DNA from 4 places in the Dactylosporangium sp. NPDC005555 genome. Region 1 is predicted to be linked to each of the others. Evidence: riboswitches for the same ligand, from Rfam matches in the RefSeq annotation. Region 1 holds a riboswitch; each other region holds the start of a gene.
The links. Region 1 has a riboswitch for cyclic di-AMP ahead of ABZS58_RS29840 (hypothetical protein). Riboswitches for the same ligand answer to the same signal wherever they lie in the genome.

Region 1 (2,192 bases):
ACCGCGGGGCACGGACCAACGTCCGCGCCCCGCGATCGAACCGTGCGTCAGACGCTCCGCTCCTGCCGATCCGGGACGACGGCGTCGGCGCCGACGGAGGCCGCGTCCAGGGCCGGGGTCAGCTCGGGCGAGATGACGTCGTTGATGGTGGTCTCGCGGAGGCGACGGTTGTGCCGCGGCTCCTGGCGGGTCTTCGCGTCGCTCAGCAGGCGGCGGAGGTCGTCGCGGACCTCGTTGATCGCGGCGTGCAGGTCCTCCTCCGACGATGTCGCGACGATCTTCTGGTGGCCGGCGATCCAGCACTCCAGGGTCACCTTCTGCCCACGGGCGGACCGGTCCTTCACCGACACCTCGAACTCGGTGGAGTCGACAGGAAACCCGGCCAGGTGACTGTCGAGCGTGGCGAACTGCTCGGCGATCCAGACCCTGTCCCCCTGGGAGAAGCCGGCGCCGACGCGCAGGCAGTCCTCGACTGTGGCCGGTGTGCTCGTAGCACTTCTCGACATGTCCGAGACCCCTTCCGTTGCTTGCCTTGACCATCACCGCTTACCCCGCAATGACCCTGTTCATGTCCCCCAAACCTTCCTAGGAGGCTAGCCTACCACCTCCTCGAGCCACCCGCAGAGCCCCCGAGCGGACCGCCACCGGGCCGTTACCGAAGGTCCGTGAAAAGGATGAATGCGCAGGTGGTTAGGGTCGGCGGCGGCCCCGTTCGTAGGTGCTGACCGCGCCGGCGAGGGCCGGCGGCGAGCCGTGCCCAGCGGGCCGGGGAACCACGTTTCTTGGGGTGAATCCGCTCGAATCGGAGCGGTAGGGGCGACTGTTCCGTCCCGAATCCGTCAGCTCACCCGGTAGGCGGCCGATGGAGGGAACAGTATGTCCAGACCTCCGTGGATCGTCGCCGCCCTGACGGCGCTCGCGATCCTCCTGACCCCGGCCGTGGTGCTCGGCACGGCCTCACAGGCGTACGCCAGTGAGGGTGGCGACCCTGCGCTCATCAAGAAGCTCGACGAGACCAACCGCGCGTACATCGACGCGCAGAACGTCCTGACGGCGTCGCTCGCACGACAGACGACCCTGAAGCGGCAGCAGGACGAGCTGGAGCCGCGGTACGCCGAGCTCCGCGACGACACCCAGTCGATGTCGATCGCCGCCTACCAGAACGGCGGCGGCCTGCGCAGCGCGGCCACGCTGCTGGACAGCGGCACACCCGGAGTGTTCGCCGACCGCGTGAGCACCCTGGAGGTCATCGCGCGCGGCAACGCCGAACAGCTCAAGCAGGTGACGAAGGCCCGCGAGGAGCTGACGAGGACGAAGGCGACCATCGACGCCGAGGTCGCCAAGCAGCAGGCCAGCATGGCGGTGATGACGAAGCAGAAGGCCGAGCTCGAGGAGGCCCTCGCCCAGTCGAAGAACGCCGTCGACGCGTCCACCACGTGGAGCGGCAACACCACCGGCAAGGCCGCTGAGCCCGCACCCCGGCGGGCCGACGGTTCCTGGCCGGCCGAGTCGTGCGGCACCGCCGACCCGACGACGAAGGGCTGCCTGACCCCGCGGACGCTGCACGCCCTGCAGCAGGTGCAGAAGGCGGGCTTCGGCCACTTCGTGTCGTGCTGGCGGCCGCCGGGCGAGCCGTATGAGCACCCCAAGGGCCGGGCCTGTGACTTCGCCGCCGACGCGAAGGACTTCGGCGGCGTGGCGACCGGCGCGTCGAAGGAGTACGGCACGCAGCTCGCCGCCTGGCTGGTGAAGAACGCCCAGGCGCTCGGCGTCATGTACGTGATCTGGTTCAAGCAGATCTGGACGCCGGCGGGCGGCTGGCACTCGTACGGCAGCGGTCAGGGCGACCCGAGCAGCGACCACACCAACCACGTGCACATGTCAATCTACTAACACCGACAGCAGCGCCGACACCGCCGGCAGGGCCGCTCTGCCGGCGGTGACCAGCGCGTCCAGCCGGCGCGCACCGGCGACCGGGAGATCGGTCACCCGCAGGTTCAACGAGGACACGTCCCGCAGCGCCAGGTCCGGCGCGATCGTGGCGCCCTGACCCGCCGCGACGAGCGCGAGGACGACCGGATAGTCGACGCACGCGTGCACCCGCCGCGGGGTGAAGCCACGCTCGCGGCCGAGCCGGTCCAGGATCTGTCCGGTCGTCGAGGACGGCGGCCCGGCGACCCACGGCCGGTCCG
Region 2 (2,192 bases), on a different contig from region 1:
GCGAGACGATCTGGATCTCCGCGACGATGTCGGTCGTCGGCGGGTCGCCGGCGTTCGCGATCACGCAGGTGCAGGACATCACCGGCCGCAAGGCGACCGAGGCCGACCTCGTGCGGCGGGCGTCCCGCGACCCGCTGACCGGCCTCGCCAACCGCGACGCCTTCGCCGGACCCCTCGCGGCCGCGGTCCGGCGGGCCCGCACCGAGCAGGTGATCAGCGCGCTGCTCTTCTGCGACCTCGACGACTTCAAGGTCGTCAACGACACCCTCGGCCACGACGCGGGCGACGCGGTCCTCGTCGCCGTCGCGCAGCGGCTGGTGTCGCTGGTTCGACCCACCGACACCGTCGCCCGGCTCGGCGGCGACGAGTTCGTGGTGCTCACCGGCAACGTCGCCGTCGCCGACCTCGGCGCGCTCGTCGACCGCCTGGAGCGCTCCGTCGCCGCACCCGTCACGCACCAGGGGCACATCATGCGGGTCCGGGTCAGCGTCGGCGTGGCCGTGATCGATGACACGGTCGAGGACGCGGGCGCCGCGCTGCGTGCCGCCGACCGGGCGATGTACCTGGTCAAGGGCGGCCGTCACGCCGGAGAGGTGACCGGCCGGGTGACAGCGTTCGGTGATCGTTCGGGTGCGCCGGGTGGATTGCCGTTGCTGCGGTTGGCCCGGCCAGAAGCGGCCCAGTAGGGTCGGGTGGTCTGCTCCGGTCGACCTGCACCCCATCGGGTGCTGCCGGGCGGGCGCCGTCGAGTCGCGAGACGTTCGCGAGCCGGGGACCCATGTAGTCCTCTGGGGTGTATCCGTGGCTGGGCCACGGTAGGGCGAAGCTTCCCGCCCGAACCCGTCAGCTAACCCGGTAGGCGGCCACGGAAGGAGTCTGCGTCGATGCTTGCCGCCCGCATGACCACGTAACGCCGCACCGCTGATTCCCCCCTTCCAGCGCGCCGTCCTCTTGGCGGCGTGCCGATGCTGCCTGCCACGAAGAGGAAATATCAGTAGTGAAGTCATTGCCACGCGAGTTCAATCCGCGACATCGCCGGCCGGCGTTCAACGCCCGGTTCGTCGCGAAGACCGGCGCCTTCTCGGTCGCTGTGCTGTCCGCCTCGATCCTGGCCGGCGTGCCGGCCGAGTCGCCGCCGTTCACCGGCCCCGCGTACGCCGAGCCGGGCGTCGTCGCCACGTCCTCGCCGCCGGCTTCCGGGTCCGCGTCGCCGTCGCCGTCTGCGTCTGCGTCCGGGTCCGCGCCGGCCGGAGGCCCGCTCGCCGCGGCGGTGCCGGTCGTGCCGCCGGTGCCGCCCGCACCGCCCGTCGTCCGGCCGGTCGCGGGCCTCGATCAGCGGCAGATGGACAACGCCGCGATCATCGTCAAGCAGGGCCGGGCGCAGGGCATGCCCGACCAGGCCCTCGTGGTGGCGATCGCGACCGCGATGCAGGAGAGCGACCTCTACAACGTCGCCAGCTCCGCCGTCCCGTCCAGCCTGCGGCTGCCGCACGAGGGCGTCTCGTCCGACCACGACTCGGTCGGGCTGTTCCAGCAGCGGGCCAGCCAGGGCTGGGGCACCGTGGCCGAGCTGATGAGTCCGGCACACTCCGCGATGCTCTTCTACGACGCGCTGTCCCGCGTGCAGGGGTGGCAGCGGATGAGCGTGACCGCGGCCGCGCAGGCGGTGCAGCGCTCGGCGTTCCCGGCTGCCTACCAGAAGCACGCGACCCGCGCGGCGCAGATCGTCGGCGCCCTCACCTGATGCCCGTGACCGCACCGTACCGGGCCGGCTCGGTGCGGTGCGGTGCGGTCACGGCAGGGTTCAGGCGGGGTGGCGGGTCGCCCAGCGGGCCAGGGCGACGAGTTCGGCGACCGCGGCCGGCTCCGGGATCGCCAGGTCGAGGACGAGCAGCGCCTGCGCCAGAAGATCCTCGGCCTGCCGGACGCACCACGTGCGGGCGCCGGCCCGCTCGATGACCTTCGCGGCGCGTTCGAGGTCGGCGTCGCTGAGACGGCTCTCGCGGCGCAGCAGGTCGTCGAGCTCGTCGGCGCCCGCGGCGAGGGCCGCGGCGACCGGCAGTGAGCGCCGGCGGCGGCGCAGGTCCGGGAACGCCGGACGGCCCGTCACGGCGGGGTCGCCCCAGATGCCCTGCAGGTCCTCGGTGAACTGCACGGCCAGGCCCAGCCGCACGCCGAACAGCCGCAGCTGC
Region 3 (2,192 bases), on a different contig from region 1:
CGCGGTGGTCCAGCCGTCCTCGGCGGCGGCCGCCGCGCATCGGGCGACCGGCATCCGGTACTCCTTCGACAGCGGCATCATCGGTCCAGTCCTGGACGGTGCGGGCCGGCTGCCGCTGCGGGTCCGCAAGGCCGGCGGGGACCTGTCGACGGTGCCGCACAACGGCGGACTCGCGGTGCGATTTCCGCAGCCGTGTGAGCATTACGGTGCGGAGAGTTGTGCACGTGCCATCCTGCAGAGCGGCCCCGCGGAATTCCTCAATCCGGGACAGGGCGCGTTCACCTATGGCGCCAGTGTGCTCGTAGCGCCGGATGAGACTTCCAAGGGCGCCAATGTGCTGCAAAAAGGGTTCTCGGTCGGTGGCAGTCAGTTCAAGTTGCAGGTGGACGGTGCCGCGGGGCGTCCCAGTTGTGTGATTGTCGGCACTTCTGGACCTACCATTTATGTAGCCCTCGCGTCGCTGACCGTGGCCGACGGACGGTGGCACCAGATCGAGTGTTCGCGCAGTGACGCCCTGCTCACAGTGGCTGTCGACGGTCGGATCAAGGGAAGATCGCCGATCCCTTCGTCACTGTCCATAGTGAACCCGGATCCCCTCTGTATTGGTGGCAAGGGCACCAGTGCGAACAACGACCAGTTCATCGGTGCAATTGATGACGTGTTTGTCGCCGGAGTGGCCTGACTTTTCGCCCAATTCGGACAACAATCGAGGATCGACTTGCCCGTTCGGAGCGGTCGCCATAACGTGAATTCCGGTCGGATGGATGTCCGCGCCCAGCACGGGCGCGCCAGACGGCACCGCCGAGTCGAATTTTTCTTTGAACCGGGGACCCACCTGCGCCATTTGGGGTGAATCCGCGACACGTCGCGGTAGGACGACCTTCCCGTCCGAACCCGTCAGCTAACCCGGTAGGCGGCTGGAAGAAGGAGTATCTCCTCGATGCGGCCCAACCGTCTGGTTCGGCTCCTCGTCGCTACACTCGGCGGCCTGTCGCTCGCCATCGGGATCACCGGAGCCGCCAAGGCGGACCCGACCCCGGCCGAGCTCGAAGCGCAGATCGACAAGAAGTGGAATGAAGTCGAGCCCATCATCGAGCAGCACAACCAGCTCAAGGGCGAGCTGAAGGCCAACCTGGCGAAGCAGACGGCACTCAAGAACCAGATCGACCCGCTCCAGGCGCAGGTCGACTCCGCCCTGCTGCGGGTCAGCGCGTTCTCGGTCCTGCAGTACAAGACCGGCCGCGTCTCCAGCTTCAACGCGCTGATGACGACCGGCTCGCCGGACACCTTCGCCGAGCAGCTGGTCATGCTCAACATGCTGGCCAAGGACGAGGCCGCCGGCATCAAGGACGTCATGGACAGCAAGAAGGTCCTCGACGACCAGAAGAAGCCGCTCGACGACCTGATCGCCACGCAGAAGGCCGCCGAGGCCGAGATGGCGGCCAAAGAGACCACCATCAACGCCGAGATCAAGCAGCTCAACGACATGCGCACCAAGGCGTATGGGTCCGGCGGCGCGACCGGCGAGCTGCGCCCCGTCGCCTGCCCGGTCGAATACTCCGGCGGCGACGCCGCGAAGGCCGCGCAGGTCGCCTGCCAGCAGATCGGCAAGAAGTACGTGTGGGCGGCCGAGGGTCCCAGCACGTTCGACTGCTCGGGCCTCACGCTGTACGCGTGGAAGCAGGCCGGCCACACGCTGCGCCACTACACGAAGTGGCAGTACTCAGACACGAAGCGCGTCACCCGCGCCGACCTGAAGGCCGGCGACCTGGTCTTCTTCTACAGCGACCTGCACCACGTCGGCCTGTATGTCGGCGGCGGCTGGATGGTCCACGCCCCGACCAGCGGCGACGTGGTCCGCATGAAGAAGATCGACAGTGCGCCGATCGCGGGATACGGCAGAGTGGGCTAGTTTCCGGTTTCGACCAAGGGGGGCTTCGGCCCCCTTACGTCGTTGTGGGCCAGGTGCGCCAGTTCTGATAGGAGCGGCTCGCCGTCGGGCCGCGCTGGCCCTGGTACCTGCTGCCGTAGACCGCGGACCCGTAGGGATGCTCTGACGGGCTCGACAGCCGGAAGATGCACAGCTGCCCGATTTTCATCCCCGGCCAGAGCATGATCGGCAGGTTGGCCACATTGGACAGCTCGAGCGTCACGTGCCCGGAGAACCCCGGGTCGATGAACCCCGCGGTCGA
Region 4 (2,192 bases), on a different contig from region 1:
GCCGGTACACCCCGGAGATCACATTGAAGATCGACGTCTTCCCGGCCCCGTTGGGCCCGATGACGGCGAAGAGCTCGTCCTTGGCGACGGTGAACGAAACACCGTCGATGGCTTTGACGCCGGCGAAGCTGAGCCGGACGTCTTCGAAACGCAGCACGGCGACTCCTTTTGTTGCTACGACAGCCAGCGTTTACGGCGCTTGTAGTGCTTCACGTCGCGGAAGGACCGTTCGGCCCGTCCCAGGTAGAACTCGCGGATGTCGTCGTCGGCGAGCAGTTCGGCGGCGGGCTTGTCGAGCACGACCTTGCCGGTCTCCAGCACGTATCCGTGCTCGGCGATGGACAGCGCCATGGTCGCGTTCTGCTCGACCAGCAGCACGCCGGTGCCGGCCCGGTTGATCTGCACGATCAGGTCGCGGACCTGCTCCACCAGGCGCGGCGCGAGGCCGAGGCTGGGTTCGTCGAGCAGCAGGTACGTCGGGTCCGACATGAGCGCCCGCCCCATCGCCAGCATCTGCTGCTCGCCGCCGGAGAGGTATCCGGCGATGCTGCCGCGGCGCTGCGCGAGGACGGGGAAGAGGTCGTACATGCGGTCCATGGCCTCGGCCCGGCCCTTCGGGCGGGTGTGGGCGCCGAGCCGCAGGTTCTCCTCGACGGTGAGCTCGGCGAAGGTCCTGCGCCCTTCCATCACCTGCGAGACGCCGCGGCGGACCACGGCGGCCGGCCGCAGCCTGTGGACGGGCTTCTCGTCGAGCGTGATGGCGCCCTTGGTGATGGCGCCGTCGTGGACGCCGAGCAGGCCTGACAGGGCCCGCAGCAGCGTGGTCTTGCCCGCACCGTTCGCGCCGAGCAGCGCGACGATGCGTCCTGGTGGGACCTGCAGGCTGACGCCCCGCAGGACCAGCATCACGTCGTCGTAGACGACCTCGAGGTTCTGGACACGCAACATCCGGTGACGCTCCTCCGGGGGTGTTCGGAGTGGGCGAACTATGTGCATCGACGGTGAATAAAGTTACGTGTATTTAACCGGGTTCCAGAGCAGAATCAAGCCCCAATTGTGTGTCCGTCAACACCGTCTTCAGTGGTGCATCACCGTCCGATGTGGAGCGACAACTCGTGGTGATACGGACTTTCAGTACAATAGATATTGAACGACTCGCACGGGTTTCGCTTCGCTGGTGATCACGTTAAGTTAGGTCCCGGCCTGCCCGGCAGTCCGTCGCCCAGCCCGGGCGGCGCCGGCAAGCGCCGCCGAATCGAGCGCCGTCACGGCGCTGTGCGAGCCGGGGACCCAGGTTCCTTGGGGTGAATCCGCGAAGCCGCGGTAGGGCGCACTCTCTTCCCGCCCGAACCCGTCAGCTAACCCGGTAGGCGGTCGGTGAAGAAGGGTCATCCCTTGTCCGTCGGACACCGCGCCAGACGATCCCTGCTGCGCACCCTGATCATCGGGGCCGTGTCGCTGGTCATCGTGGCGCCCGCGAGTGTCGCCAAGGCCGACCCCACGCTCGCCGAGATCGAAGCCCAGCTCGACAAGGTGGGCGACGAGTTCGAGGCGACGGTCGAGGCCTACAACAAGGTCAACGAAGAGCTCGCCAACGCCCAGGCGGCCAACGCCGAGCTGCAGAAGAAGCTGCAGCCGTTCGAGGCCAGCGCGGCCGCCGCCACCGCCAACGTCGACGTGCTCGCGGTCGCCGCGTTCAAGACCTCGGGCAACTTCGCCACGCTGTCGGTCATCCTCGGGTCGCAGTCCTCCGACTCGCTGATCGACCAGCTCTCCACCCTGCAGCAGATCAACAAGCACCAGCAGTCGGAGATCGGCGCTCTGAAGGTCGCCAAGGCACAACTGGCCGACGAGCAGAAGAAGATCGACGACACGATCGCCGCGGAGAACGCGAAGAAGGCCGACCTCGAGGTCCAGAAGAAGAAGATCGAGGGCGACGTCAAGAAGCTCGAGGACCTCAAGCGCCGGGCCTCCGCGGCCGGCAGCACCAAGACCGCTGCGGCGACCAAGCCGGCCGGTCCGCCGCCCGCGGTGTCGGGCGTCGCCGGCAAGGCCGTCACCTTCGCGTGGAACCAGATCGGCAAGCCCTACAAGTGGGGCGCCGCCGGTCCGGGCAGCTACGACTGCTCCGGTCTCACGTTGGCGTCGTGGAAGGCCGCCGGCACGGGCATCCCCCGGATCGCCCAGGACCA

Region 2: linked by a shared signal. The riboswitch ahead of ABZS58_RS15960 (hypothetical protein) and the one ahead of ABZS58_RS29840 (hypothetical protein) in region 1 are both predicted to bind cyclic di-AMP.
Region 3: linked by a shared signal. The riboswitch ahead of ABZS58_RS02680 (NlpC/P60 family protein) and the one ahead of ABZS58_RS29840 (hypothetical protein) in region 1 are both predicted to bind cyclic di-AMP.
Region 4: linked by a shared signal. The riboswitch ahead of ABZS58_RS22280 (NlpC/P60 family protein) and the one ahead of ABZS58_RS29840 (hypothetical protein) in region 1 are both predicted to bind cyclic di-AMP.

The regions. Positions count from the first base shown of each region.
Region 1 is NZ_JBEXDG010000030.1:77,347-79,538, reverse strand. It holds gene ABZS58_RS29845 (HPF/RaiA family ribosome-associated protein) at 48-506, opposite strand; cyclic di-AMP (ydaO/yuaA leader) riboswitch at 735-874, shown strand; gene ABZS58_RS29840 (hypothetical protein) at 877-1,893, shown strand; gene ABZS58_RS29835 (LysR substrate-binding domain-containing protein) at 1,882-2,192, opposite strand, start outside.
Region 2 is NZ_JBEXDG010000012.1:29,117-31,308, reverse strand. It holds gene ABZS58_RS15965 (diguanylate cyclase) at 1-686, shown strand, start outside; cyclic di-AMP (ydaO/yuaA leader) riboswitch at 734-877, shown strand; gene ABZS58_RS15960 (hypothetical protein) at 998-1,744, shown strand; gene ABZS58_RS15955 (polyprenyl synthetase family protein) at 1,805-2,192, opposite strand, start outside.
Region 3 is NZ_JBEXDG010000002.1:7,125-9,316, reverse strand. It holds gene ABZS58_RS02685 (LamG-like jellyroll fold domain-containing protein) at 5-682, shown strand; cyclic di-AMP (ydaO/yuaA leader) riboswitch at 790-932, shown strand; gene ABZS58_RS02680 (NlpC/P60 family protein) at 941-1,912, shown strand; gene dcd (dCTP deaminase) at 1,947-2,192, opposite strand, start outside.
Region 4 is NZ_JBEXDG010000019.1:23,466-25,657, forward strand. It holds gene ABZS58_RS22270 (ABC transporter ATP-binding protein) at 1-157, opposite strand, end outside; gene ABZS58_RS22275 (ABC transporter ATP-binding protein) at 175-948, opposite strand; cyclic di-AMP (ydaO/yuaA leader) riboswitch at 1,239-1,387, shown strand; gene ABZS58_RS22280 (NlpC/P60 family protein) at 1,396-2,192, shown strand, end outside.